DNA from 2 places in the Cupriavidus sp. 207A1 genome. Region 1 is predicted to be linked to the other one. Evidence: predicted binding sites of a transcription regulator. Region 1 holds the regulator's gene; the other holds the start of a gene.

Evidence for each region. Region 1 encodes LexA, which represses DNA repair genes until DNA is damaged. Its sites were predicted from a motif close to ACTGTATNNNNATACAGT; they were not measured.
Region 2: a site for LexA is predicted at 3,289-3,306, ahead of recA (recombinase RecA). Genes of this name have one in related genera too.

Annotation. Positions count from the first base shown of each region.
Region 1 covers NZ_JBYOJO010000003.1:267,608-282,025, forward strand. The annotation lists gene dusA (tRNA dihydrouridine(20/20a) synthase DusA) at 1-874, opposite strand, end outside; gene AC3FMM_RS06860 (hypothetical protein) at 1,133-1,483, shown strand; gene AC3FMM_RS06865 (hypothetical protein) at 1,666-2,010, shown strand; gene AC3FMM_RS06870 (hypothetical protein) at 2,056-2,226, opposite strand; gene lexA (transcriptional repressor LexA) at 2,341-2,994, opposite strand; gene AC3FMM_RS06880 (asparaginase) at 3,251-4,243, shown strand; gene rpsF (30S ribosomal protein S6) at 4,363-4,737, shown strand; gene priB (primosomal replication protein N) at 4,827-5,126, shown strand; gene rpsR (30S ribosomal protein S18) at 5,130-5,408, shown strand; gene rplI (50S ribosomal protein L9) at 5,442-5,894, shown strand; gene AC3FMM_RS06905 (replicative DNA helicase) at 6,067-7,458, shown strand; gene AC3FMM_RS06910 (DUF47 domain-containing protein) at 7,649-8,275, shown strand; gene AC3FMM_RS06915 (inorganic phosphate transporter) at 8,289-9,296, shown strand; gene AC3FMM_RS06920 (C40 family peptidase) at 9,366-10,046, opposite strand; gene AC3FMM_RS06925 (hypothetical protein) at 10,094-10,501, opposite strand; gene AC3FMM_RS06930 (PhoH family protein) at 10,631-12,334, opposite strand; gene AC3FMM_RS06935 (peroxiredoxin) at 12,766-13,230, opposite strand; gene AC3FMM_RS06940 (Mth938-like domain-containing protein) at 13,374-13,757, opposite strand; gene AC3FMM_RS06945 (pyridoxal phosphate-dependent aminotransferase) at 14,088-14,418, shown strand, end outside.
Region 2 covers NZ_JBYOJO010000002.1:409,857-424,274, reverse strand. The annotation lists gene AC3FMM_RS04715 (MFS transporter) at 1-352, opposite strand, end outside; gene AC3FMM_RS04710 (DUF4212 domain-containing protein) at 600-932, opposite strand; gene AC3FMM_RS04705 (sensor histidine kinase) at 929-2,473, opposite strand; gene AC3FMM_RS04700 (response regulator) at 2,522-3,211, opposite strand; gene recA (recombinase RecA) at 3,448-4,512, shown strand; gene recX (recombination regulator RecX) at 4,626-5,093, shown strand; gene AC3FMM_RS04685 (DUF2889 domain-containing protein) at 5,430-6,137, shown strand; gene sucC (ADP-forming succinate--CoA ligase subunit beta) at 6,227-7,393, shown strand; gene sucD (succinate--CoA ligase subunit alpha) at 7,482-8,363, shown strand; gene AC3FMM_RS04670 (TerC family protein) at 8,601-9,296, shown strand; gene AC3FMM_RS04665 (pilin) at 9,613-10,128, shown strand; gene AC3FMM_RS04660 (PglL family O-oligosaccharyltransferase) at 10,223-12,037, shown strand; gene AC3FMM_RS04655 (hypothetical protein) at 12,039-12,554, opposite strand; gene AC3FMM_RS04650 (hypothetical protein) at 12,569-13,003, opposite strand; gene moaC (cyclic pyranopterin monophosphate synthase MoaC) at 13,237-13,716, opposite strand; gene AC3FMM_RS04640 (beta-barrel assembly-enhancing protease) at 13,835-14,418, shown strand, end outside.

The DNA of each region.
Region 1 (14,418 bases):
CGATGCCGCGATGCAGCCCGAGCATGTGCCGTGTCACGGCACCCATATATCCGCCTTGCTCAACGAAGTCGCCGATATAACGCTGCATCGCCAGTTCGACCTCGAGCCGCGACGGCACTGCCGCATTGGTATCGCCATAAAAGCGCGCGTCCATTTCCGCAAGGATGTACGGCTGGTGATATGCCTCGCGTCCGATCATGACGCCATCGACGTGCTGCAGATGAGCGGCGATTTCGTCATGGCTGACGATGCCGCCGTTGATCAGGATCTCGAGCTCCGGGAATTCGCGCTTGAGTTGGTATGCCACCTCATAGCGCAGCGGCGGAATCTCGCGGTTTTCCTTCGGGCTCAGGCCCTTCAGGATCGCATTGCGCGCATGGACGATAAACGTGCCGCAACCCGCCTGCGCCACCTTGCCGACAAAATCGCGGACGAAATCGTAGTGCTCCATCTTGTCGATGCCGATGCGATGCTTCACGGTTACCGGGATCTCCACCGCATCGCGCATCGCCTTCACGCAGTCCGCCACCAGTTCCGGTTCCGCCATCAGGCAGGCGCCGAAGGCGCCGCGCTGCACGCGCTCGGACGGGCAACCGCAGTTAAGGTTGATTTCGGCGTAGCCCCACTGCTGGCCAAGCTTCGCCGCCATGGCGAGATCGGCCGGCTCGCTGCCACCCAGTTGCAGCGCGACTGGATGCTCGGCCGCATCGAAGTCGAGGTGGCGCGGCACGTCGCCATGCAGCAGCGCGCCGGTGGTCACCATCTCGGTATACAGCCAGGTGTGGCGGCTGAGTTGGCGATGGAACATGCGGCAATGACGGTCGGTCCAGTCCATCATCGGCGCAACCGAAATGCGGCGGGGATTTACGTTCATGGAATACGGCAATTGGGTGCGGGCCGGACACGGCGGCGTCGGCAGGCCCCTGAGACTGGCGCGGTGGCATATGCAGGTCACTGCACCCCGGCCGAGGCCAGGCGCGGGTGGGCCAGCGAAAACACGTGAGTATAGGGTACCGCGCCAAGCTTTGCTGCGCCACGATATAAGCGGAGCATAGCGTGGGTCGTGGTGGGGGAATTGCGCCGATCGCTGTGGCGTAACGCTTTGATACAGCGGCCAGTGACGCCGGTTGCTATGCTGGCCGCAATTTCGCCCCTGCTATTTCCCATGCTCCGGACATCCGCCGCCGCTGTCTCCTTGTTACTGTGCTTGATGGCGCCATCGCTGGCGCAGGCCGATGATCGCGATTATCCCGGTGGCTATCGCCATGGCGGCGGCGAATACAAGGAGAAGTTCCGTAGCGGCGGTTGCGAAGTGGAGCGCGAGCAGAAGCGCGATGGCGAATACAAGGAAGAGCGCAAGTGCAAGGGCGGGCCGCGCGGTTACGAGCAGAAGCAGAAATACCGCGAAGGCCCTTGCCTGATCGAGCGCGAATGGAAGCGCGACGGGGAATTCGAAGAGAAGATCGAGTGCAAGCGCTGGTAACTGGTAAGCGCCTTGCCATGCCTAAGGCCGTTGCCGGCCAATGGCAAAGATCGAGATGGCGTGCGCCCCGCGTGCAGGTTAAAATCCGCACCCGGCGCCCACAATACCGGCACGTCCAAGGGCGCCGTTTTGCATTCCCCGGGGGTGGTATGTTGGTTCGAACGGCACTGATTGGCGCAGCGATGGCAACCATGGTGGCAGGGTGTGCCACTGGCACTTCGGAGAAGGACGTCCGCGCTCGCCCGCCGATGCGGTTGTTTACGCCGGTCAAGATGGCGGAAGTCGCGAAATGCCTGCGCAACAATCTGGGCGATGAAGCTACGCTGGTCCAGTTGCCGGCAAAAAACCAGACCGAGATCCGTATCGGCCAGAGCGCGTCAAGCGGTGAATATCAATACGCCTACCTGATCTCTCTGACGGCACAGGCCGATGGCACGGCGCTGGAACTACGCAAGACCGATACCTGGTTTCCCCAGCTGACGCCGACGGAACTCGAGGCCGAAGCCAAGGCGTGCGCGCGTAGCTGAGCGGGACAGAGCGCCGGCGACGCGGCAAGCGTCTGGCGATATCAGTCAGGCGGCCAGCTTTTCGGTGGTTTCAAGTTCCAGCATGCGGCAGATGGCCGCCATGCTGCCCACCATGGTACGGCGCTGCGTACCCTGGTAGACACGTACACCCTTGCTCTGGCGAAACGGCACGGGCTTGACCGGACGACGGGCGGCGACGTGGTGGATTTGCGGCATGGTGGCACCTCTTTTTAGGCAAAGCGGGGTCAACACCCGGCGAGCCGGGCGGCGTCTGCAAAGCAATGGAAGCGGGTGGGCCCGCGCAGGCAAAGCGCCCGCGATGGTGCCCGGCTAGAAGCCGGAAGAGCGGATCAGCCCGACGGCGATGCCTTCCAGCGAGAACTCTTCACCGGGCTCGACGATGATGTTGGTGAAGTCCGGGTTCTCGGCGATCAGTTCGATATGGCCACCGCGCCGCTGCAGGCGCTTGACGGTGACGTCGTCGCCCAGTCGCGCCACCACGATCTTGCCGTTGGCGGCCTCGCTGGCGCGGCGCACGGCGAGCAGGTCCCCGTCGAGGATGCCGGCGTCGCGCATGCTTAGCCCGCGCACGCGCAGCAGGTAATCCGGTCGCTCATCGAAGACCGAGGCATCCACCTGGTACTGGCGGTCGATATGTTCGGCGGCCAGGATGGGGCTGCCGGCTGCGACGCGGCCCACCAGCGGCAGCGTCAGCTGCAATACGCCGGCCATTGGCAACGAGAATTGGTCCGGCAGCTCCGAATCGCTGCGTGAGACCTTCAGGCGGATGCCACGCGACGCGCCCGGCGTCAGTTCGATCACGCCTTTGCGGGCCAGCGCCCGCAAATGTTCTTCGGCGGCATTGGGCGAGGAGAAACCGAACTCTGCTGCGATCTCGGCGCGGGTGGGGGGGAAGCCGGTACGGCGGATCGTGTTGCGGATCAGATCGAAAATCTGCTGCTGCCGGGGTGTCAGGGTCGCCATGGGATCGCCGTTCCGTGCAGGGCCGCTGGTGTGGATGACGGAGGCTCTGGTCCGTCCATCCAGCATCCGGCGGGCCGGGCACTGTATGTTTAAACAGTATGCTGTGATTTTATACAGTATCGGCGTCAGTGCAAGCAGAATTTTGAGGCGTGTCGCATGGACGCTGGTCAAGGCGCCTGATGCGGGCTCCGCCAAGGCGTGTCCGCCCGCTACAATCGCCTTTCCTTTATCCAGAACTAAATCGTTGCGCGCTCCCATGACCCAATTGCCTCGCATCGTCGTATTGGCCACTGGCGGCACCATCGCCGGCGCCGCCGGCAGCGCCGCCAGCAGCGCCCGCTACCAGGCGGCGACCGTGCCGGTGTCCTCATTGCTGGCTGCGGTGCCGCCCCTGCAGTCGGTGGCCCGCATCCAGGCCGAGCAGGTGGCGCAGGTCGACAGCAAGGACATGACCTTCGCGCTGTGGCAAACACTGGCGGCGCGGGTCGGGCACTGGTCGGCGCAGCCTGACGTTGCGGGCATCGTGATCACGCACGGCACCGACACGCTGGAAGAAACCGCGATGGCGCTGCACCTGACGCAATCGTGTCCGGTGCCAGTGGTCCTGACCGCCGCGATGCGTCCGTCGACGTCGTTGTCGGCCGACGGGCCGCTGAACCTGCTGGATGCGGTGCGCGTCGCCGCCCATCCGGATGCGCGCGGCAAGGGTGTGCTGGCGGTGCTGAACCAGCAGATCCACGCGGCACGGGACGTGGCCAAGGCGCATACGTCGGCGGTCGATGCCTTTGTCTCGCCGTGCGGGCCGCTGGGGTTCGTGCAGGACGACTACGTGCGCTTTGCCCGGGCGCCCCGGGCGGCTGCGCCCATCGGGCCGATGCCGGCGGCGTGGCCGGTGGTGGAGATCTTGGCAAGCTACGCGCAGCCGGGCAGGGCGGTGGTGGATGCGCTGGTGCGGGCCGGCGTCGCCGGCCTGGTTGTGGCCGCGACCGGCAATGGCTCGATCCACGAGGTGCTGGCAGCTGCCCTTGCCGATGCCGCGGCGGCCGGGGTGGCGGTGGTGCGCAGCTCGCGCACCGGTGCGGGGCATGTGGCGATCCCGCCGCAGCCTAGCCCTGCCGATGGTGTGTTCGTGTCAGCTGCCGACCTCAATCCCTATAAGGCGCGCGTGTTGCTGGCGCTGGCCCTGGCGGCGGATGCCGGGCTGGCGCGCGACCCGGCGCGGCTGCAGTCGGTCTTTGCCAGCGCCTGATTTGCCCGTGAAATCAGCGGCTTGCGTTGTTGATGCAGGGCGGGCTATAATTTAAGGCTATTCAACCTTGCCACACCGGACTCGTGACGCCCGGGTGGCTAATCCCAAAAGGAGCGTCAATGCGTCATTACGAAATCGTCTTCATCGTCCACCCGGACCAGAGCGAACAAGTGCCGGCCATGATCGAGCGCTACAAGCAGCTCGTGACCTCGCAGAACGGCAACGTTCACCGCGTGGAAGACTGGGGCCGTCGCCAGATGGCTTACATGATCCAGAAGCTGGCCAAGGCTCACTACGTTTGCCTGAACATCGAATGCGGCAAGGAAACCCTGGCTGAACTGGAACACGCGTTCAAGTTCAACGACGCCGTCCTGCGCCACCTGATCGTGCAGACCAAGAAGGCCGAGACCGCACCTTCGCCGATGATGAAGGAAGTGCAGCGCGAAGAAGCCCGCAAGGCCGCGCAAACGACCACCGAAGGCCAGGCCGCCTGAGTGCGGACTGCGGTGCGCGCCGTGGCTGACAGCGTCGGCCGGGGCACGAGCGGAAACCGCAACGATTGCAACCAGCAAGAGGCCCCGCGTTGAACCAGCTTCGGCTTGCCGCCACCCTGGCGGAACGCGATGCCCTGCGCTATACCCCGGCCGGGGTCCCCGTCGTGAACTGCATCCTGCAGTACAGCGGCGAGGCCGTCGAGGCACAGACGCCGCGGCAGGTCGAGTTTGCAATCGCTGCGATGGGGATCGGCCAGGTTGGCCAGCGTCTGGAGCGGCTTCCGCTCGGCACGCTGCTCGACTGCGAAGGTTTCCTGGCGCGCAAGCACCGCAACAGCAAGGCTCTCGTCTTTCACATCACTGGATGTAAAGCATTCGAAAAGGATTGAATCATGGCATTCGTCAAACGTGACAACAAGAACAAGAAGCGCTTCCAGCAACAGAACCCGCTGTTCAAGCGCAAGCGCTTCTGCCGCTTCACCGTGGCTGGCGTCGAACAGATCGACTACAAGGATCTGGACACCCTGAAGGACTTCATCGGCGACAACGGCAAGATCACGCCGGCCCGCCTGACCGGTACCAAGGCTCACTATCAGCGTCAGCTGGATACGGCCATCAAGCGCGCGCGTTTCCTCGCGCTGATGCCGTACACCGACCTGCACAAGAACTGATCAGGCCCCAGGGTCCGTCAAGGAGAGAACACGATGCAAATCATTCTGCTGGAAAAAGTCGTCAACCTGGGCAACCTGGGTGACATCGTCAAGGTGAAGGACGGTTACGCCCGTAACTTTCTGATCCCGGGCAAGAAGGCCCGCCGCGCCACGCAAAGCGCGATCGCCGAATTCGAAGTCAAGCGCGCCGAGCTGGAAAAGGCCGCTGCCGAGAAGCTGACCGCCGCGCAAGCCGAAGGCGAGAAGCTGAACGGCCTGAACGTCCAGATCACCCAGAAGTCGGGTGTGGACGGCCGCCTGTTCGGTTCGGTGACCAACGCCGACATCGCTGAAGCCCTGGCTGGCCAAGGCTACAAGCTGGAAAAGGCGCAGGTTCGTCTGCCGAACGGTCCGCTGAAGACGGTTGGCGACCATCCGGTCAGCGTTGCGCTGCACACGGACGTCGTGGTCGACGTGACCGTGTCGGTGGTGGGCGAGAGCGTCTAAGGACGCGCCGCTCCGGCCGGCGCACCGCGCCGGCCAAAGCCCCGCAAGCATTGCAAGAAGGCAGGAGCCCCGGCTCCTGCCTTTTTTGTTGCCCGGTTGCCAGGCGGCGCCGGACGGCGCTATTGCCAAATGTCCGGCGAAGTGTGTCCACCCGCCGTTATAATCCCTCCCCATGAACGCGCCCGTCGCCGACCCCCAACTCGATAACCTCAAGGTTCCGCCGCACTCCATCGAAGCCGAGCAATCGGTGCTCGGTGGCCTGCTGCTGGACAATGCCGCCTGGGACCGCATCGCGGACTTCCTTTCCGAGGCGGACTTCTACCGGTTCGACCACCGGATGATCTTTCAGAGCATCGCCCGGTTGATCTCGGCGACCAAGCCGGCCGACGTGATCACGGTCTACGAGATGCTGCAGGTGGCCGGCAAGGCCGAAGAGGTGGGCGGGCTGGCGTACCTGAACTCGCTGGCGCAGAACACCCCCAGCGCGGCCAATATCCGCCGCTACGCGGAAATCGTGCGCGAGCGCTCGGTGCTGCGCAAGCTGGTGACGGTGGCAGACGATATCGCCTCGGCCGCATTCGCCCCCAAGGGGCGCGAGGTGCGCGAACTGCTCGACGAGGCCGAATCCAAGGTCTTCGCGATTGCCGAAGAGGGCTCGCGCGGGCAGAAAGGCTTCCAGGAAATCCAGCCGCTGCTGACCCAGGTGGTGGAGCGCATCGACGAGCTGTATCACCGCGATTCGACCACCGACGTCACCGGCGTGCCGACCGGCTTTATCGACCTGGACAAGATGACCAGCGGCATGCAGCCGGGCGACCTGATCATCGTTGCCGGCCGCCCGTCGATGGGCAAGACCGCGTTCTCGCTGAACATCGGCGAGCACGTGGCGGTGGAGCAGGGCCTGCCGGTGGCGGTGTTCTCGATGGAAATGGCGGGCACGCAGCTGGCCATGCGTATGCTGGGCTCGGTCGGCCGGCTCGACCAGCACCGGTTGCGCACCGGGCGCCTGCTCGACGAGGACTGGCCGCGGCTGACGCACGCGATCCAGCGCATGAACGACACCCAGCTGTTCATCGACGAAACCCCGGCGCTGAACCCGATGGAACTGCGCGCCCGTTCGCGGCGCCTGGCGCGCCAGTGCGGGCAGCTGGGGCTGATCATCATCGACTACCTTCAGCTGATGTCGGGCTCCGGCGGCGGCGAGAACCGCGCCACTGAGATTTCAGAAATTTCGCGTTCCCTGAAAGGCCTCGCGAAGGAGCTGAATTGCCCGGTGATCGCGCTGTCGCAGCTGAACCGCAGCCTGGAACAGCGCCCCAACAAGCGCCCGGTGATGTCGGACCTGCGCGAATCGGGCGCTATCGAACAGGATGCCGACGTGATCCTGTTCATCTACCGCGACGAAGTCTATAACGCCGACTCGCAGGACAAGGGCACCGCCGAAATCATCATCGGCAAGCAGCGTAACGGCCCGATCGGCACCGTGCGCCTGACCTTCCTCGGCCAGTTCACGAAGTTCGACAACTTCAGCGGCGGCCCGGCCTTCTTCGACAACGACACCTGACGAAGTCAAGCGGGTCGGCCATTTGCCGTGCCTGCCCGTCTCGTTTGTGCCAAATACGCGGGCAATGTCCCGCTAACCCTGTAAAATATTGCGCTTTGATGACAGCCGCCATCCGCGGCGGTCATGCTCGCGTCCGCTTAATCCCGCAACACCATCCGCAGCGATACCACGCTGCCACAAGGAACATTCCATGTTCGGCCGATTCATGCCCACCGAGGGCAAGTTCTTCGAATATTTCAACCAGCACGCCGACTGCGCGGTGACCGCCGCGCATGAACTGCAGGCCCTGGTCAACGACCTGCCCAACGCCGAGGCCCATGCCCGGCGCGTCCAGGCCACCGAAAAGAAGGCCGACCGGATCACGCACGACACCATCGACCTGCTGCACAAGACCTTCATCACGCCGCTGGACCGCGACGAGATCCACAAGCTCATCACGACCATGGACGACATCCTGGACCTGATGGAAGACGTGGCCGAGACCATCTCGCTGTATGACGTGACCAACCTGACCGACGAGGCGCTGCGCCTGGCCGCGATCTGCGTGCAGTGCTGCGACCAGGTCAAGATCGCGGTGGGCCTGCTCGAGGACATGGGCAACGCCAGCACCATCCTGAAGACCGCGCAGCAGATCGACCAGCTGGAATCCGAGGCCGACCGCGTGATGCGCTCGGCGATGTCCAAGCTGTTCCGCGACGAGACCGACGTCAAGCGCCTGATCAAGCTGAAGGCGATCTACGAGCAGCTCGAGACGATCACCGACAAGTGCGAGGACGTCGCCAACATCATCGAAGGCATCGTCCTGGAAAACGCCTGAGGCGGCAATCGGCATGCAGACCATACAAATGAGCCTGTGGGTGATCGCCTTGCTGGTGGCGCTGGCACTGCTGTTCGACTTCATGAACGGCTTCCACGACGCGGCCAACTCGATCGCGACGGTGGTGTCCACGGGCGTGCTCAAGCCGCACCATGCGGTGGCGATGGCGGCGATGTGCAACGTCGTCGCGATCTTCGTGTTCCACCTGAAGGTGGCGGCCACGGTCGGCACCGGCACCATCCAGGGCGGGGTGGTCGACCACTATGTCATCTTCGGCGCGCTGGTCGGGGCGATCGCGTGGAACGTCATCACCTGGTACTACGGCATTCCGTCGTCGTCGTCGCACGCGCTGATCGGCGGGCTGGTCGGTGCCGCGGTGGCCAAGGCCGGCACCGGCGCGCTGGTGGCCAGCGGCCTGCTGAAGACGGTGGCGTTCATCCTGGTGTCGCCGTTCCTCGGCTTCCTGCTGGGGTCGCTGATGATGGTCATCGTCGGCTGGACCTTCTTCCGCACGCCGCCATCGCGCGTCGACCGCTGGTTCCGGCGGCTGCAGCTGGTCTCGGCTTCGCTGTACAGCCTGGGCCATGGCGGCAATGATGCGCAGAAGACCATCGGCATCATCTGGATGCTGCTGATCGCCAGCGGCCACGTGCTCGCCGGCGATCCGCCGCCGACCTGGGTGATCGTCAGCTGCTACGTGGCCATCGGCATGGGCACGCTGTTCGGCGGTTGGCGCATCGTGCGCACCATGGGCCAGAAGATCACCAAGCTCAAGCCGGTGGGCGGCTTCTGCGCCGAGACCGGCGGTGCGCTGACGCTGTTCTTTGCCTCGGCGCTGGGCGTGCCGGTGTCGACCACGCATACCATCACCGGCGCCATCGTCGGGGTCGGCTCGTCGCAGAAGATGTCGGCGGTGCGCTGGGGCGTGGCCGGCAATATCGTCTGGGCCTGGGTGCTGACGATTCCGGCCTCGGCCTTCATGGCGGCGATCGCATGGTGGATCGGGCGCCATATCCTGTAACGCGGCATCGGACGCTCATGCAAAAAGCCAGGCACATGCCTGGCTTTTTTGTTTGTCGACGCCAGCCTCTCAGCGGTTGGCGAAGGCGGCGATGGGATCGTCGTCGTCGGGCAGCGGGGCAGGTTCCGGCACCAGGGGCGCAGGGGCGGGCGCGGGCACCGGTGTCGCCGGTGCCGGCGGCAGGTTGACCGCACCGGCCACCACGCGCCGCGCGCCGTTGTAGCGCGAGGCCCAGTAGGGCTTGCCCATGTCCTCCAGCCGCACGGTGCCGCCGGACGATGGCGCATGGACAAAGCGGTTCTGGCCGACGTAGATGCCGACGTGCGAGTTGGCGCGTCCGGTGGTGTTGAAGAACACCAGGTCGCCGGAAGCGACTTCGCTGCGGTCGAGCGAGCTGCCGCGCGTCCCCATGGCCTCGGTGGTGCGCGGCAAGCTGACATTGGCCGCGCGCGCGACCACATAGCGCACCAGGCCGCTGCAATCGAAGCCGGCATCCGGCGTATTGCCACCGTAGCGGTACGGGGTGCCGACCAGCGACATCGCCTGGATCGAGATTTCCTCCAGCCCGGCGCTGGGATCGGTCATGGGCTTGCCGGGCGTACGCGGCAAGCTGCCATGGCGAGAGGGTGGGGAGCTGGCGCACGCTGCCAGCAGCAGTGCGGCGGCGCACAGCAGCGGCAGGCCGGCCCGGGCAAGCGGGCCGGGCAGTGTGGAAGGACTGGAAGAACTACGGGTACGGCGCAATGGCATCGCTGGATTCCGGTCGCCGGCCTGCCGGCGCACCGGAAGCCTTGACGCTACCAGCGTAGCTGGGCGTTGCGCGTACCGGTGCTGACCTTGACCGACTTGGCCTGGCCCTTGTAACTGGCCTCGATATTGTAGCTGCCTTCGGGCGCACGTATCAGGCAGCGAGGCCCGGCGGCGCGGAAGCTTGCGACCTCCTGTTCGTCGCGTATCAGCTTGACCGCGACATCGGACAGGAATTCGCCCGCGGTGCCCTGCGTGAACAGGATGCCGATATTGAAATCCTTCTCGCGCGCGCTTAGCGCCTGGCGCTCGTCTTCGGCGACGCCGCCGCAGACATAGCTGACCGGACCCATGGAGCGGATCACCAGGTCGTCAGCCGCCGCGCGCGCCTGAGGCGGGCTGGTCAGGAACATGGCGGCGCCGATCAGCGCGGCCAGGCGGAGATGCTGTGGGTTCATCGACGCCTCCAGTGGGGATGCGGGACACAAGCGGACGTGCGGACATCATAGCCGCATTGCGCTTGCCGCTCACGACAGCGGGCCCGGGCCCCTACCGTGTGGAAGGGTGCCCCGGGCCCGCGGTCCGCGTCAGAGCACGTCGCCTGCGTGGTCGGCCAGGCGCGAGCGTTCGCCGCGTGCCAGCGTGATATGGCCGCTGTGGCTCCAGCCCTTGAAGCGGTCGACCACGTAGGTCAGGCCCGACGAGCCCTCGGTCAGGTAGGGCGTGTCGATCTGCGCGATATTGCCCAGGCAGATGATCTTGGTGCCCGGGCCGGCGCGCGTCACCAGCGTCTTCATCTGCTTGGGCGTGAGGTTCTGCGCCTCGTCGATGATGACGAACTTGTTGACGAAGGTGCGGCCGCGCATGAAGTTCATGCTCTTGACCTTGATGCGCGAGCGGATCAGCTCCTGCGTTGCGGCGCGGCCCCAGTCGCCGGCGCTGTCGTCGCTCTTCTGCAGCACTTCGAGGTTGTCGTCGAACGCGCCCATCCACGGTTGCATCTTCTCTTCCTCGGTGCCGGGCAGGAAGCCGATGTCCTCGCCCACCGGCACGGTGGCGCGGGTGACGATGATCTCGTTGTAGAGCTTCTGGTCCAGCACCTGCTCCAGCCCGGCCGCCAGCGCCAGCAGCGTCTTGCCGGTGCCGGCCTGGCCCAGCAGCGTGACGAAGTCGATGTCCGGGTTCATCAGCAGGTTGAGCGCGAAGTTCTGCTCGCGGTTGCGCGCGGTCACGCTCCACACGTTGTTCTTGTGGTGCGTGTAGTCCTTCAGGGTCTGCAGCAGCGCGGTCTTGCCGTTGATCTCCTTGACCTGCGCATAGAGCGGCAGGCTGCCGTCCACGGGCTCGAGGTAGACGAACTGGTTGACCAGGAACGACGGCACCAGCGGGCCGGTGAGCCGGTAGAACATGGCACCGGACTTGGGGTCCTGCCAGCTTTCGACGCCCTTGCCGTGCTTGGCCCAGAAGTCGCCGGGCAGCTGCATCACGCCCGCGTAGAGCAGGTCCTTGTCCTCGAGGACCTGATCGTTGAAGTAGTCCTCGGCCGGCAGGCCCAGGGCGCGCGCCTTGATGCGCATGTTGATGTCTTTCGACACCAGCACCACCTGGCGCTCGGGATACTGCTGCTGCAGCGCGCTGACCACGCCCAGGATCTGGTTATCGGCCTTGCCCTGCGGCAGGCCTTCGGGCAGCTTGATGTCGTTCAGGCGCGTCTGGAAGAACAGCTTGCCCTGCGCGTCGCGGTTGCCCAGGCTGGCCAGCGACAGGCCTTCGTCGAGCACGCCGTCGGTGCCGCCCACCAGGGAATCGAGCGTGCGGCTGACCATGCGCGCGTTGCGCGCGACTTCGCTCATGCCCTTCTTGTGGTTGTCCAGCTCTTCGAGCGTCATCATCGGCAGGTAGATGTCGTGCTCTTCGAAGCGGAACAGCGAGGCCGGGTCGTGCATCAGCACGTTGGTGTCGAGCACGAACAGCTTGCTCGGGCCTTCGGCCTTGCGCGCGCGGCGCGTGGTGCCGGTCGACGGCTTGACCAGGCTCACCGGCGCGGCGCTGACGGCCGGCGTCGATACGGCGGGCGTTTCGGTGCTGCGGGCGCGGGTGCCGCCGGCGGCGCGGGCCTTGACTTCAGGCACCTGCGTGTCGCCGGTTTCCAGCAATGCCACGCGCTCGAGCGCCGGCACAGGTTTCTTGCCCTGTGTGGCGGCTTTGGCCTTAGGCACCGCGGAAACCGGAGCAAACTCGCTCGGGTCCAGCAATTGGGCAGGCTTGGCGGGCATGGTAGGCAGCGGCATGCTTGGCTTTCCTTTCAGGGGGACAAGAAGGGGGCGGGAAGGTCCGGTCCGCGGCGCCGCACGGCGTCGGCAGCGTGCGACGGGTTCGGGGCGGCGGGGCGGACCCGGGCCGGGGCATGCATGCGCGAGGCGCCCGGCGCGGACAACCATGAGGACAGACGCGGCTGCAAACAAAAAAGCCGCCATGCCTGCGGAACAGGGTTGGCGGCTCTTGGGCGGACTGCCGACATGGCAGGTCCGCTACCGGCCTGTGGCGGGAAGCGCCTGGGCCGGGGAGTCGAAACAGCGTGGCATCCGGAATCTGAACTCATTACGGGCCAATGTATCCGAAGGCTTTGGGTTTGGCAATTGGCTTTCCCACGTTTGCCACGGCGCGTCCGGATCGAAGCCTTTACGGGCAACGGCGGGGCAAATGGCGCGCGGGCGATGCGTCAGAGGCCGCGCACGATCTCCAGCACTTCGTCGACGTGGTTGGGCACTTTGATGCCGCGCAGCTCGTGTCGCAGGATGCCCTTGCCGTCGATGACAAAGGTACTGCGCTCGATGCCGCGGTGCTCCTTGCCATACAGCTTTTTCATCTTGATGACATCGAACAATGTGCACACATTTTCGTCGGCATCGGAGATCAGTTCGAACGGCAGTTCCAGCTTGGCCTTGAAGTTTTCATGCGAGCGCAGGCTGTCGCGCGAGACGCCGAACACATGCACGCCGGCCTTCTCGAAATCCTCGTACTGGTCGCGGAAGTTCATCGCCTCCGTGGTGCAGCCCGGCGTGTTGTCCTTCGGGTAGAAGTACAGCACCACCGTCTTGCCGCGGTAGTCGGCCAGGCGGAAGGTGGCGTCGCCGGTCATCGGCGCGCTGAAGTCGGGGATGGCCTTGTTGAGACTGACGGTCATGCTTGTGGCTCCTTGGGGGAGGGGCAGGGGATCGGTGAGATCGTTGGAATCGGGAGAGGGGCTGCCGCCTCAGCGCGAGCAGATTGGGGCGCCTCGCGCGGACTTCAAGCGTGGCGACTGCTCAACTTTCGCCGGGGGGCGCGTCAGGTGGCCCCGGGCTCGAGCAGCAGCACCGCCGCCACCTTGCGTCCCTCGGCCATCAGGATGTTGTAGGTGCGGCAAGCGGCCTGCATGTCCATGGCGTCGACGCCGACATGGCGGCGCGCCAGCGATTCGGTCAGGCGCGGGTGCGGAAAGCGCAGCCGCGAGCCCGTGCCGAGCAGCACCACTTCGGGTCCGAGTTCGGACAGCTGCTCGAAATGCGCAGGCTCCAGGTCTTCGAAGCGGTCGACCGGCCAGGGCCGGACTTCGCCCTCCGGCATGACCAACACCGAGTTGGTGTGGCGCACGAGGTTGATTTCGATATACCCGGGCCCGTAGGCCGTGACGGTGTTGAGCGACTGGGGCTGGTCGGCGTGGAGTTTCACTTGGGGATCTCGGCGGTGGCGGGCGCGGGCCGGCGGGCGGGTCCGCGGAGCGGAGGGCCGGCGGGCCGGGCGGGCGATAAACGGATGGGCAACGGATGGACGACAGCGTGCAGGCGGCCGCGGTGCGCGCGGACAGCGCACGCTGCAATGCAAGAATCCCTGCCGAAGTCTGTCATAATCCGATAAATTATAGCTTTTGCCTCCCTGTCTGCCACGTTTGCGTTGCATCGCAGCGGACAGCGCCTCCGCATTCTTTCAGATTCTGTCAGATCGCCCCGATTCCCAGTCCGGTGCCGCCGACGCGGCACGCCACGCTTGCCCGACATCGCCGTGAAACCCATCCAGAAATCCAACAAACTCAATAACGTTTGCTACGACATCCGCGGTCCGGTGCTGGAAAAGGCCAAGCAGATGGAGGAAGAGGGGCACAAGATCATCAAGCTGAATATCGGCAACCTGGCCGTGTTCGGTTTTGACGCGCCGGAAGAGATTCAGCAGGACATGATGCGAAACCTGCCGAATTCGGCAGGTTATTCCGATTCCAAGGGTATTTTCGCCGCGCGCAAGGCGATCATGCACTATACCCAGCAAAAAAATATCGAGGGCGTCGGCCTGGACGATATCTATGTGGGCAACGGCGCCTCCGAGCTGATCGTGATGG
Region 2 (14,418 bases), on a different contig from region 1:
CGGGCAGCAGGCCGACGATGAAGGTCGACACGCCCATGATCAGGATCGTCACCAGGAAGGTGTACTTGCGCCCGATCATGTCGCCGAGCCGGCCGAACACCAGCGCGCCGAACGGCCGCACGATAAAGCCGGCGGCAAACGCGAGCAGCGCGAAGATGAAGGCCGAGGTCGGATCCAGCCCGGCAAAGAACTGCTTGGCGATGATTGCCGCCAGCGAGCCATACAGGTAAAAGTCGTACCACTCGAACACCGTGCCCAGCGACGAGGCAAAGATCACCTTGCGCTCTTCGGCAGTCATCGGTGCGTTCTGCGCGCCCCCTCCGGGCACCGCAACGTTTTGCACGTTTGCCATTTGTCTCCTCCGTCTGGAATGGATCCCGGGGCGGGCGTGGCGCGCGGAAAGCGCCGCGCGGCTGGCCGCTATGCCCAGAGTTGCAGAGGATTGTGGGTGGCGAAACTTACTGCGTTCTGACAGATTCCGGCGCGCCGCCAGCAAAAAACGTCGGGGTATACGCTAGGCGCGCACGGGGCTGTGGATGCTGCGCTGCGGGTCCTCGGCGCATGCGCTCCGCATGGTTATGCGCGTTGCGGGCGTGCGGCTATGCAGCATCCGCGCCGGGTCCGCGCGAGGCGCCTTGCGATGGCATTGCCGCCGGCGGCGGCTCGGCGCTGACGGCTTCGGCATCGTCATGGTTCATGCGCCAGGCATAGAGCGCGGCCATCAGCACATAGACCACCAGCGCGCCCTGTGCGCCGACCCAGAACGAGAACGGCCAGCCGAAGAAATTGAAGCGCAGGTCGCGTGCAAACCACGCCACCACGAAGGTGACCGTGAACCAGACCGCGAGCAGGCCGCAGATCCAGCGCAGGTTGCGATGCCAGGCAAGGCGATGGCGAGCGTCGGCGCTGCCGGGGGCAGGGGTGTCGTTCATGCGGACGGAAAGTTTTCGGGGCGGCGCAACGTCACGCGGAAGTGCGCGCCGGCCAGCCGTGGCGATTGCTGGTAGACGTGGTCCGAGATCTGGACGTCGCCGCCGTGCTGCTGCACGATCTCGCGCACGATCGCCAGGCCCAGGCCGCTGCCTTCGGTGTTGGTGCCGAGCACGCGGTAGAAGCGCTCCATCACGCGCTCGCGCTCCGACGGCGCAATGCCCGGGCCGGTGTCTTCCACGTCGAGGTAGGCAAACGGTTCGAAGGCGTCGGCGCTGACCCGCACCGTGGCGCGGCCGCCGCGCGGCGTGTAGCGGATGGCGTTGTCGAGCAGGTTGTTCAGCATCTCGGTCAGCATCAGGCGGTTGCCCTGGACCATCACCGGATGGTCGTCGGCATCGAGGCCCAGGTCGATGTCGCGCGCCCATGCCTGCGGCAGCCAGTCCTTGACCACCTCGCGCGCCAGCGCTGCCAGGTCCAGCGCGGCCATGCCGCCGGTGCCGGCCAGGTTTTCCATGCGCGCCAGCGACAGCAGCTGCGTGACCAGGTGCGCGGTGCGTTCCGAGCTGCCCGCGATCTGCGCCAGCGAGCGCCGCAGTTCTTCCGGCGACTGCTCGCGCTGGGCCAGTTCGGCCTGCATGCGCAGGCCCGCCAGCGGCGTCTTCATCTGGTGCGCGGCATCGGCGATAAAGCGCTTCTGGGTCTGCACCGACTGGTCCAGCCGCGCCAGCAGGTCGTTGAACGAGCCCACCAGCGGCGTGATCTCCTGCGGCGCGGCGCGTTCGTCGATGGGGCTGGTATCGCCCGGATTGCGCGCGCGGATGCGCTGCTGGATCGCGGTCAGCGGCGCCAGTCCGCGCGACAGCCCGAACCACACCAGCACCACCGCCAGCGGCAGGATCACGAACTGCGGCAGGATCACGCCCTTGATGATCTCGTTGGCCAGCCGCGCGCGCTTGTCCAGGGTCTCGGCCACCTGCACCAGCACCGGCTGGGTGCCGCTGACCTGCTTCAGCTCGATATAGGTGTAGGCCACGCGCACGTCGTTGCCGGCCACGCGGTCATCGCGCAGCGACACCAGCCCGGCGTGGCCCTGGTCTTCCTCGGAAGGCAGCGGCAGGTCCTGGTCGCCGGCGATGTACTCGCCGCGCTTGCCGACCACCTGGTAGTAGATGTTGTCGGTCTCGTCGGCACGCAGGATCTCGCGCGCCGACAACGGCAGCTGCAGCGTGACCCGGCCATTGACCTCGCGCACCTGCTGCGACAGCACGATGGCGCTGGCTTCGAGCGCGCGGTCGAAGGGACCGTTGGCAATCGACTTGGCCACCAGGTAGGTCACCGCGATGCTCATCGGCCAGAGCAGCAGCAGCGGCGCCAGCATCCAGTCCAGGATCTCGCCGAACAGCGAGCGCGGCGCGGGATGGGCGGTGCTTTCCTCCAGGTGCGGCAGCGCGTCGGCCAGGTCCTGGTCGGTGGCGTCCGTGGAAGGAGGAGGGGGCGCGGCGCGCGGCACGCGCCGCCAGGGCAGTCGCAGCAGGCTCATGTGGGCGAGATTGCGCTCAGGTCGGTCACGCGGCCTGCGGTGATGGAATCAGTGCGGCGCGGCCACCGCCGGCTGGAATTTTTCCAGGCAGTAGCCCAGCCCGCGCACGGTGGCGATGCGGATGCCGCCGACCTCGATCTTCTTGCGCAGGCGGTGCACATAGACCTCGATGGCGTTGTTGCTGACTTCCTCGCCCCATTCGCACAGGTGGTCCACCAGCTGTTCCTTCGACACCAGGCGGCCGCTGCGCGTAAGCAGGATCTCCAGCAGGCCGATCTCGCGCGCGGACAGCTCCAGCATCTGGTCGTTGAGGTAGGCGATGCGCCCGACCTGGTCGTAGGCCAGCGGCCCGTGGCGCATCAGCGTGGCGCCGCCGCCGGCGCCGCGCCGCACCAGCGCGCGCACGCGCGCTTCCAGCTCGGACAGGGCGAAGGGCTTGGCCATGTAGTCGTCGGCGCCGAGGTCCAGGCCCTTGACGCGCTCGTCGACGCTGTCGGCGGCGGTCAGGATCAGCACCGGCAGCATCGCGCCGCGCGCGCGCAGCCGCTTGAGCACCTCCAGCCCGGACATGCGCGGCAGGCCCAGGTCGAGGATCAGCAGGTCGAAGGTCTGGGTCGACAGCGCCGAATCCGCTTCCAGGCCATTGGCGACATGGTCGACGGCGTAGCCAGAGTGGCGTAGCGAACGGGTCAGGCCGTCGGCCAGCACGTCGTCGTCTTCGGCGATCAGAATGCGCATGGTTGTCTCCACCCTGGCCGGCATAGCCGGCACCGGTGCGCAACGGGCACGGGGGCGCGAAGGGGCTTGCCAAGCATACTGTTTTTTTATACAGTACCCGCACGTTCCGCTGGGGCCGCCCGGGGAGACCCCCTGGAGTGCGGCCGCGCAGACAGCCGGGCCGGCGCTGATGCCGGCAAATGCCGGTGCCGCGCCACATGCGGCCTATTTATACACCATTTGATTCAAGGACGACCATGGACGACAAGAAGGCAGGTGCCGGCGTGAGCGCCGAGAAGCAGAAGGCGCTTGCCGCCGCGCTCTCCCAGATCGAGAAGCAGTTCGGCAAGGGCTCGATCATGCGCCTGGGCGACGGCGAGGTCGAAAAGGACATCCAGGTGGTTTCCACCGGTTCGCTCGGCCTGGACATCGCACTTGGCGTCGGTGGCCTGCCGCGCGGCCGCGTGGTCGAGATCTACGGGCCGGAATCCTCGGGCAAGACCACGCTGACGCTGCAGGTGGTGGCCGAAATGCAGAAGCTGGGCGGCACCTGCGCCTTTATCGACGCCGAGCACGCGCTGGACGTCAACTACGCCTCCAAGCTCGGCGTCAATGTCGGCGACCTGCTGATCTCGCAGCCCGACACCGGCGAGCAGGCCCTGGAAATCACCGACGCGCTGGTGCGCTCGGGCTCGATCGACCTGATCATCATCGACTCGGTTGCCGCACTGGTGCCCAAGGCCGAAATCGAAGGCGAAATGGGCGATTCGCTGCCCGGCCTGCAGGCCCGCCTGATGAGCCAGGCGCTGCGCAAGCTGACCGGCACCATCAAGCGCACCAACTGCCTGGTGATCTTCATCAACCAGATCCGCATGAAGATCGGCGTGATGTTCGGCTCGCCCGAAACCACCACCGGCGGCAATGCGCTGAAGTTCTACGCCTCGGTGCGCCTGGACATCCGCCGCATCGGCTCGATCAAGAAGGGCGACGACGTGATCGGCAACGAGACCAAGGTCAAGGTGGTCAAGAACAAGGTATCGCCGCCGTTCCGCGAGGCCTTCTTCGACATCCTCTACGGCCAGGGCATCTCGCGCCAGGGTGAGATCATCGACCTGGGCGTGGATGCCAAGATCGTCGAGAAGTCCGGCGCCTGGTACAGCTACAACGGCGACAAGATCGGCCAGGGCAAGGACAACGCCCGCGAATACCTGCGCGAGAACCCCGACATTGCCGCCGAAATCGAAAACAAGGTGCGCGCGGCACTGGGCGTGGTGGCCATGAACCCCACCGCTGCAGCCGCCGCGGCAACGGTCGAAGACTGACCGCGCCGGCGGCCGCTGCGCCATCCGGAAGGCCGGGGCATCGCCGATGCCCCGGCCTTTTTGCTTGGCCCGCGGCGCCCGTTCTTTCTGTTAACCGCTGATCCCGGTCACCCATGGCAACCCGTCCCCCGCTGTCGCTGAAGGCGCGCGCCGTCGGCTACCTGTCGCGCCGCGAGCACAGCCGCGCCGAGCTCGCGCGCAAGCTGGCGCCGCATGCCGAGTCGCCCGAGCAGCTGGAACAACTGCTGGACGCGCTGGAGCGCGAGAACTGGCTGTCGAACCAGCGCTTTGCCGACAGCCTGGTGCATCGCCGCGGCGCCCGCTACGGTACCGCGCGCGTGATGCAGGAAGCCAAGACCCACAAGCTCGGCAGCGAGCAGCTGGGCGAATTGCAGGAGCGCCTGCGCGCCACCGAGGTCGAGCGCGCGCGCGAGGTCTGGCGCAAGCGCTTCGGTACGCCGCCCGACACGCCCGAGGCGCGGGCCAAGCAGATCCGCTTCATGGTGGCACGCGGCTTTTCGCGCGCGGTGGTCGGCAAGATCATCCAGGGCGCGGACGAGGACTACGGCGACGTGGACTGAGCCGAGTGACGAGGCAGCCTCGGGAAGTACCTGCGCTGCCGTCATGTGTATTTCGCTGCGTTGCGTCATCGCGCCATGCCGGCCCGCGGTTCTTGTCGGGGCCGCGAGCCGGTGCCTGCTGGTGCATTGCGGCAAGGCCGCCCGCCCTGCCGCGGCGCCATGGTCGGCCGACAATCCGGGCGCGACAGTCGCCGCACAAGGATGTTCCCGGCCAACGCGGCATGCCATGTTAAACTCCCCGGGTTATTCGGTGCCGCGTCGGCGCCGCGGCACCACGGTGCCCCAGCCCCCCGGATTCTCCGTAGCTTCCGTATCTTCCGTATCCCTAGCCTGGCCATGCCTCTGTCCCAGCCCGTCAACCGCTCCCTGCGTCACCGCCGTGCCATTGCGGCCGAGGCGTACCAGAGAGAGGACGGCCTGTGGGACATCGAGGTGCGCCTGACCGACACCAAGCCCCGCGACATCGAACTGGCCGGCGACCGTATCCGCCCGCAAGGCCAGCCGCTGCACGACCTGTGGCTGCGCATCACGATCGACGAGGAAATGACGGTGCTGGATGCCGAGGCCTGCTCGGACTGGGTGCCGTACCCATCCCACTGCGACACGATCGGCCCGGCTTACCGCAAGCTGATCGGGCTGAACCTGCGCAAGGGCTTTCGCAAGGCGGTGCGCGAGCGCCTGGGCGGCATGCACGGCTGCTCGCACCTGACCGAAGCCGCCGGGGTGCTGCCGAGCACCGCGATCCAGGCCTTTGCCGGCGAGGTCATCAGTATCCGCGACAACGGCGAGGACGATCCGAATCCGGAGCCGCCCTATCAGTTGAACGGCTGCCACGCCCTGCGTTTCGACGGCGAGGTGGTTCGTCAGTTTTACCCGCGCTGGTATGGTCACCAGCCGACGCCCAAGGCAAGGGCCGAGGCCGCGCCTGCCGTCGCATCCGCGCCTCAGGTGCAGCAGCCCGCGGCCAATGGCGACCGCGGTGGTCACGCAATCGACGGCAACGACGCTGTCCCGGCCGACCGGCCGACCGGCACCTCCGGCTGATTCTCAGGATCGGCCAGCCCGACGAGAGAGTTCGTCTTCTTTCAGATTCTTCCCTTCTACCTTTTACGCCTACCCGAAAGGAAACACGCATGAATATCCATGAGTATCAAGGCAAGGAAATCCTGCGCAAATACAATGTGCCGGTTCCGCGCGGCATCCCCGCGTTCTCGGTTGACGAGGCCCTGAAGGCCGCAGAACAACTCGGCGGCCCGGTGTGGGTTGTCAAGGCGCAGATCCACGCGGGTGGCCGCGGCAAGGGCGGCGGCGTCAAGGTTGCCAAGAGCATGGACGAGGTCAAGACCTACGCGTCCAACATCCTGGGCATGCAGCTGGTCACGCACCAGACCGGTCCGGAAGGCAAGAAGGTCAACCGCCTGCTGATCGAAGAAGGCGCCGACATCAAGAAGGAACTGTACGTTTCGCTGGTGGTGGACCGCGTGTCGCAGAAGATCGCCCTGATGGCGTCGAGCGAAGGCGGCATGGACATCGAGGAAGTCGCTGCCCACAGCCCGGAAAAGATCCACACCCTGATCGTCGAGCCGTCGACCGGCCTGACCGACGCTGACGCCGACGACATCGCCCGCAAGATCGGCGTGCCCGACGCGAGCGTGGCGCAAGCCCGCCAGGCCCTGCAAGGCCTGTACAAGGCGTTCTACGAAACCGACGCTTCGCTGGCCGAAATCAACCCGCTGATCCTGACCGGCGACGGCAAGGTGATCGCGCTCGACGCCAAGTTCAACTTCGACTCGAACGCGCTGTTCCGCCATCCGGAAATCGTCGCCTACCGCGACCTGGATGAAGAAGACGCCAACGAAATCGAAGCCTCGAAGTTCGACCTGGCCTATATCTCGCTGGACGGCAACATCGGCTGCCTGGTGAACGGCGCCGGCCTGGCCATGGCAACCATGGACACCATCAAGCTGTTCGGCGGCGAGCCGGCCAACTTCCTCGACGTGGGCGGCGGTGCCACCACCGAGAAGGTGACCGAAGCTTTCAAGCTGATGCTGAGCAACAAGAACGTGCAGGCCATCCTGGTCAACATCTTCGGCGGCATCATGCGTTGCGACGTGATCGCCGAAGGCGTGATCTCGGCCTCGAAGGCAGTGTCGCTGAACGTGCCGCTGGTCGTGCGCATGAAGGGCACCAACGAAGAGCTGGGCCGCAAGATGCTGGCTGACTCGGGCCTGCCGATCATCTCGGCCGACACGATGGAAGAAGCCGCCCAGAAGGTCGTGGCTGCCGCCGCCGGCAAGTAAGCCGAGGCGCCGTTACCCAATACAAGCGAACTTCGGCAGCGCGCGTGGCCTTTGCCCGCGCTGCCCGAGTCAAGCAAAGGACGAAAGCATGTCGATTCTGATCAACAAAGACACCAAGGTCATCACCCAGGGCATCACCGGCAAGACCGGCCAGTTCCACACCCGTGGCTGCCGTGACTACGCCAACGGCAAGAACGCGTTCGTCGCCGGCGTGAACCCGAAGAAGGCCGGCGAAGACTTCGAAGGCATTCCCATCTACGCCAGCGTCAAGGACGCCAAGGCCCAGACCGGCGCCACCGTGTCGGTCATCTACGTGCCGCCCGCAGGCGCCGCTGCCGCGATCTGGGAAGCCGTTGACGCCGACCTGGACCTGGTGGTCTGCATCACCGAAGGTATCCCCGTGCGCGACATGATGGAAGTAAAGGACCGCATGCGCCGCGAGAACAAGAAGACCCTGCTGCTGGGACCGAACTGCCCGGGCCTGATCACGCCGGACGAAATCAAGATCGGCATCATGCCGGGCCACATCCACAAGAAGGGTCGCATCGGCGTGGTGTCGCGCTCGGGCACCCTGACGTACGAAGCCGTGGGCCAGCTGACCGCGCTGGGCCTGGGCCAGTCGTCGGCTGTCGGCATCGGTGGCGACCCCATCAACGGCCTGAAGCACATCGACGTGATGCAGATGTTCAACGACGATCCGGAAACGGACGCCGTGGTCATGATCGGTGAGATCGGCGGTCCGGACGAAGCCAATGCGGCCAACTGGATCAAGGACAACATGAAGAAGCCGGTGGTCGGCTTCATCGCTGGCGTGACCGCGCCTCCGGGCAAGCGCATGGGCCACGCCGGCGCGCTGATCTCGGGCGGTGCCGACACCGCCCAGGCCAAGCTGGAAATCATGGAAGCCTGCGGTATCAAGGTGACCAAGAACCCGTCCGAAATGGGCCGCCTGCTGAAGGCAATGCTGTAAGCCCTGGCCGACTTTCCCGCGACAGCGGGATCGACCGTTCCCTCAATGCCCCCGCTTCGGCGGGGGCATTGTCTTTTCCGCGGAAGTGATTCAGGGGCCTTGATGACCCCGAACATTACAAGATTGAAATCTAATCGAAAGGTTGGTCGGGTAAACAGTCATGTCTGCGCCTTCAGACATCCGAAATCCCGTCAGATGACGAGGCGCGCCATCACATAGAACTCGAGGAGCCTCCCCGTGGAACTGCTGTCTTCCACCACTTTCTGGATTGCGTTGGGATCGATCATCCTGACCAATATCGTCCTGTCCGGCGACAACGCGGTGGTGATCGCACTCGCCTCGCGCAACCTGCCGCCGGCCCAGCAGAAGAAGGCCATCTTCTGGGGCAGCGCCGCCGCCATCATCATGCGCGTGGTGCTGACCGTGGCCGCGGTCAAGCTGCTGAGCCTGCCGTACCTGAAGATCATCGGCGCCGTGCTGCTGGTCTATATCGGCGTGCAGTTGCTGACCGGCGAGGACGACGAAGACGGCCATGACGCCAAGGACAATATCTGGGCCGCGATCCGCACCATCCTGATCGCCGACCTGGTGATGTCGCTGGACAACGTGGTCGCCGTGGCCGCCGCCGCGCAAAAGGGCCCGGAAGGCAGCCAGCTGCTGCTGCTGATCGTCGGCCTGGGGCTGTCGATCCCCCTGATCGTGTTCGGCAGCACCATCCTGCTCAAGGTGATGGAGCGCTTCCCCGTCATCATCGTGCTGGGCGCCGCGCTGCTCGGCTATCTCGCCGGCGAAATGCTGGTCAGCGACCCGGTCGACGCCGCCTGGTTCGAAATCCACGTGCCGCACGCCCACCTGGTCTTCGGCGCCGCCGGCGCGATCCTGGTCGTGATCATCGGCAAGCTGCTGAGCCGCCGGTCGGCACAGACGGCTTAACGGCAACCAGCGCATGCGCGAAGGGGCGGCCAGCGGGCCGCCCTTTTTCATTGGGGGCTGCGCCAGGTGTGTCGGTGCCCATGCCCACTAACTCATGTGAGTGATCGCACTTTTTGTCGCGCTTGCGTGTGGTAGCGGTCCAGGGTGACAATTTTTGGCGCAACCGGCAAGCATCACCCCGACGGGTGACGAAATTTGTCGTTTTTCACCCCCTACCGATGGGGGATGTGCCTGGCACACTTGCTGCTCAATCGTCCCCGCGTCACGAACCGAAGACGTGCAACGCTTAACCAAAATCTCTTCGAGGGGTCAAATCATGCAACGGGTACAACAACTGAAGAAGCTGGGCCGCCGCGTCCAGAAGGGCTTTACGCTGATCGAACTGATGATCGTGGTGGCGATCATTGGTATCCTGGCGGCGATTGCGATTCCCGCTTACCAAGACTACGTGATTCGCGCTCGCGTTACCGAAGGTTTGACGCTGGCTGATTCAGCAAAGACTTCTGTTACCGAGAATGCCGCGAACGGTGTCGCACTTGCAAACGGTTGGGCTGCTCCTGCCGCCACGCAAAACGTTACGGGCATTGCAATTGCGGCGAACGGTCAAGTTACCATTACTTATGCTGCCCGTGCGGGCAACGGTACACTCGTACTGGTGCCGTCTTCCGGCGGCGCTGCGCTTGTAGCCGGTACTCCGCCGGCTGGTGGCTCTGTGGATTGGGAGTGCTTTTCGGCGGCAAAGGCGGCCTCTACTCTGCCCGCTCCTGGCCCGGCGCCCGCAGCAGCTGCGACTCTCCCGGGTAACGTCTCACCGGTTAGCTGCCGTACCTAATCGTTCTGCGAACGAATGAAAAAGCGCCTTCGGGCGCTTTTTCTTTGCCTGGCGCCCAAGCTATCATGCGCCTTTTCCCAACCCAGGCGCCGCAATGCCGCCTTCCCGGCCAAACTTCTCGTCGGCTGTTCTCGTCGCAGCAATCGTCATCCCGCTGCTGGTCTCCCGGCACACGCTGCCGCTTGCCACGTTCTATGGCGAATGGGCGGCCGCGCTGTGCGGCATGGTCGCGGTTGCTGCCGTCGTGGTTCAAGCGATTCGCCGGCTGGGGACCTCGACTGACGTTGCTTTCGCATCGCTGCCGCTCATCTCGCTGCTATTTCTCTGGCTTGTTGTCGTCAGCCTGATCTTTGCGATCCATGGCCACGCCGACGTTTCCGGCAGCCGCCTGATGACTGTCCTCACGTTGCTGCTCGGCGCCACTGTGGCATCTGCTGCATGGTGGTACCGCCGCACCCAAGGCAGCACGTCGGATTCTGCGGACGCCCTTGCCATTGCGGCGTTGATCGCCGGCCTGCTCGGGACCGTCACCCAATGGGTCCAGCTCTTCCACCTCGAACCCCGCTCCTTCGGCCTCGTCTCCACCTACTTCTACGACACCAACCGCCGCCTCTGGGGCAACCTGAACCAGCCCAACCACCAGGCCACCGTACACGGCCTGGCACTGGTCGCGTCAGTGTGGCTGGCCTCGCGCGGCCGCTTGCGTTTCCCGATGTGGCTGGCCGCGGTGGCCCTGCTGGAAAGCGGCATCGTGCTGTCCGGCTCGCGTACCGGCGTGTTGCATGTGGGCCTTGCCGCGTGCTACGCGATGATTGCGGCATGGCTGGCGCGAGGCGAGCGCCGCGGTCCGGATCCGATGCAGCGCCCGGTTGGACTGGTCGTCGCTGCCGTTGCCATGGTGGCGATGCTCTTGATACTGCAACCCACGATCAAGGCGGCAGGGCAGGCCTTCGACTGGCGCCTGTTCGACACCATCGCCCAGCTTGAAGCCGAAGACCAGATCTCCGCGCGCGGCGCGCTGTGGGCGCACGCCATGGCGATGTTCCGCGCCCATCCGTGGTTCGGCGTCGGCTGGGGCGAGTTCGGCTGGGCGCAATTCCAGCAGCTGGAACAGGTGGGCGTGAAGGTCGAGATGTCCCTGCACGCCCACAACGCGATTCTCGACCTGCTGGCGAAGACCGGGGTCGTCGGCACCGTTGGCGTCGCCGTGATTTTGCTGGCGTGGCTGTGGCGGGTAGTGCGGGTGCGCTTGTGGCATGGCGATCCGGAAGAGCGCAGGCAGACGGTGCTGGTGCTGACCTGGCTGGCGATGCTGTGCGCGCATTCGATGCTGGAATACCCGCTGCATTACCTGTATTTCTTCCTGCCGTTCTGCTTCATGCTGGGGTGGCTGGAGCCGTCGGGCTTCGGGCGCTGGCGGGTGCCGTTGCCGGTGGCGCGGGGGCTGGCGCTGGCGTTTGTCGCGGTGGCCGCGGTGGTGCTGGGCACCATGTGGCAGGACTATCGGCGTGCGGAAGCGCGCGAGTATGCCGGCAGCGAAGGCCGCCAGGCGCTGCCGATGCCCCGCTTCTGGTTCCGCCAGCATGCGCAGGCCGATGCGGCGGGGCAGGCCGCGATCACGCCGGAGAATGCCGCGTCACTGTTGCCTGCGCATGTCGCGGCGGTGCACCTGCTGCCGACCCCTACCATGATCGCGCGCACGGCATGGCTGCTGGCGCTGACGGGCGATGCCGCGCAAGGCCGGCAGTGGATGGAGCGCCTGCGCTGGTACTACCTTGGCGACGAGGCCGCGCAGTACGCGACGATCGCGCAGGCGTGCCGCGGCGTCAAGGCGGAAGCGCGCCCGCAGGCGTTCTGCGGCTGGGTGCTCGACCGCTCGCGGCGGCTTGCCGAACTGGGCCGGGACTGACCTAGTAGTACGGGTACGGGCTGTAGTAGACCGGCGGCGGGGGCGGCGGATAGTAGTACCGCGGCGCCGGCGCCGGGACGGCGGCCACGCGCCCCGGCACGGGCACGCGATTGCCGCTGGCGTACATGCACTGCACGTAGGCGGCGTCGTACTGCTGCTGCGTGCCATAGCCGGCGTATTGCGCATTGCCGGCACCGACCGCGGCACCCGTGAGCAGGCCGACGCCTGCACCCACTGCCGCTCCCGACCCGCCGTCGAAGGCCGCCCCCGCGGCAGCGCCCAGCGCAGTGCCGACCACCGCGCTGCCGAGCGCGGCATTGTTGGCCGCCTGGGCCGAAGACACGCCGCCGACGCGCCCCAAGGCGAACTGCCGGCAGTTGTAGTCGTCGGCGCGGAACTGGTCGAAGTTCTTGCCGGTGCCGGGCAGTGCCATCACGCTGGGTCCGGAGGGCAGCACGGCGCAGGCGCCGAGGGCGAGGGTGGCCACGGCCAGCGTGGCGCGGGTCAGGGCATGCATGGTGTCACCCCGTGTCAGGAATTGGCGGGCGGCTGTGCCGGCACGCGTTGCCAGCCGCCAGGGCAGGATGCGACGTAAGGGTAGTAGCCTTCGGGCTGGCTGCAGTGGTACCACCAGCCCTGCTGCGGCATGACGCCGTCCGGGCCGGGGGCGGGCACCGGGCCGTTCGGGCCTTGCTCGATGTATTCTGGCGGCGCCGCGGGCACCGCGACTGCGGCGGGCGGGTAGTAGTACGGTGCGGGGTAGCCGTAGGGATAGCCGCCGTAGAACGCGCCGGGCCCGAGATAGATGCCCACGCCTACGCTGGTGCGCGTCTTCACCATGCCGTCGCGCAGATCGCCGCCATGCCAGGCGGCATCGTGGAGATCGGCCCGCCCGGCGAGGGCAGCGCCGCTGGCGGCCGTGGCCGCGAGTGCCAGGGCGATCTGGCAGAGCATGCGCCCGTTCATGGTGTCCACCTCATCCCCGCGCGCGTCGCGGACAGGGTCAGCCGGCCGCAATCCCTGGCGGCCCGCAATCATATTGAATACCAAATTGTCGCGCGCGGATGGTGGGGACGGCGCGTGTGGAAATGCGGCGTTACCTTTATTACCAGGGAAGGAAGATGGCGTAAGACGAGGCAACGTCCGCCCTGGCCCGGCGTACTGCACACGTCACGTACGCTGTGTCGCGAGCAGAGCGATCAACCCGCCGCTACCCAATCCCCGGACTTGCCGCCATGCTTTTCCAGCAGCTTCACATTGCCGATCACCATGCCGCGGTCCACCGCCTTGCACATGTCGTAGATCGTCAGCAGCGCGACCTGCACGCCGGTCAGTGCCTCCATCTCCACGCCGGTCTGGCCGCGGGTCTCGGTGCGCACGGTGCAGGCGACGGTGGCGGTGGCCTCGTCCAGCGCGAACTCGACCGCCACCTTGGTCAGGCCGATCGGGTGGCACAGCGGGATCAGGTCGGCGGTGCGCTTGGTGGCCATGATCGCCGCCACGCGGGCGATGCCGATCACATCCCCTTTCTTGGCGCTGCCGTCGCGCACCAGGGCGAAGGTGGCGGGCTGCATGGTGATGGTGCCGGTCGCCACCGCGACGCGATGGGTGCTGGCCTTGTCGCCGACGTCGACCATGTGGGCTTGTCCGGCGGTGTCGAAATGGGTGAGCTGGGTCATGATCGAGAGCTTCGGGCGAACTGCATGCATGGGGCCGCCGGTGCCGCCAGTGTCGCCCCGAAAGGTCCGACCGACGCGTCCGATGGGAACGGCCACGGGAGGCCGCTATCATAGCAACATGCCAAAACACCCATCGCTTCGCAGGTCTGCCGCATCTGGCCGTGGCGCCGTGGCGGATGCCGTTCCTGCCGGTTCCGCGTCACATCGCGAAGCCGGCCGCCGCCGCGCCGGCGGCGCCTGGGCGCCATGGCGGCGGCCGCTGGCGGCGCTGCTGGCGCTGACGTTCGCGGCACCGGCCTGGCCACAGGGTACGCCGCGCCCGGCAGCGGCGCCAGCGACGCCGGTGGCTGCGCCCCGTGCGCCGGCGCCGGCCACCTCGGCCGAGGCGGCGGACCAGGTCTACGACAACCTGAACCGCAGCGTCAAGGCGGGCCAGAAGTCCGAGTTCGGCCTGCGCACCAACAATGCGGTGGTGGAGGCGGGCGGCGTGCAGCTGCCGGATCTCGGCGACCCGTCCACCGCGTCGCTGTCGCCCGACATGGAAAAACGCCTGGGCGACCGCATCATGCGCGATATCCGGCGCGATCCGCTGTACGTGGCCGATCCGCTGCTGTCCGACTACCTGAACGCGCTCGGCTACCGGCTGGTGCAGGCGGCGCGGCGCCAGAACATCTCCGGCTCGACCGGCGCCGGCACCTTCGC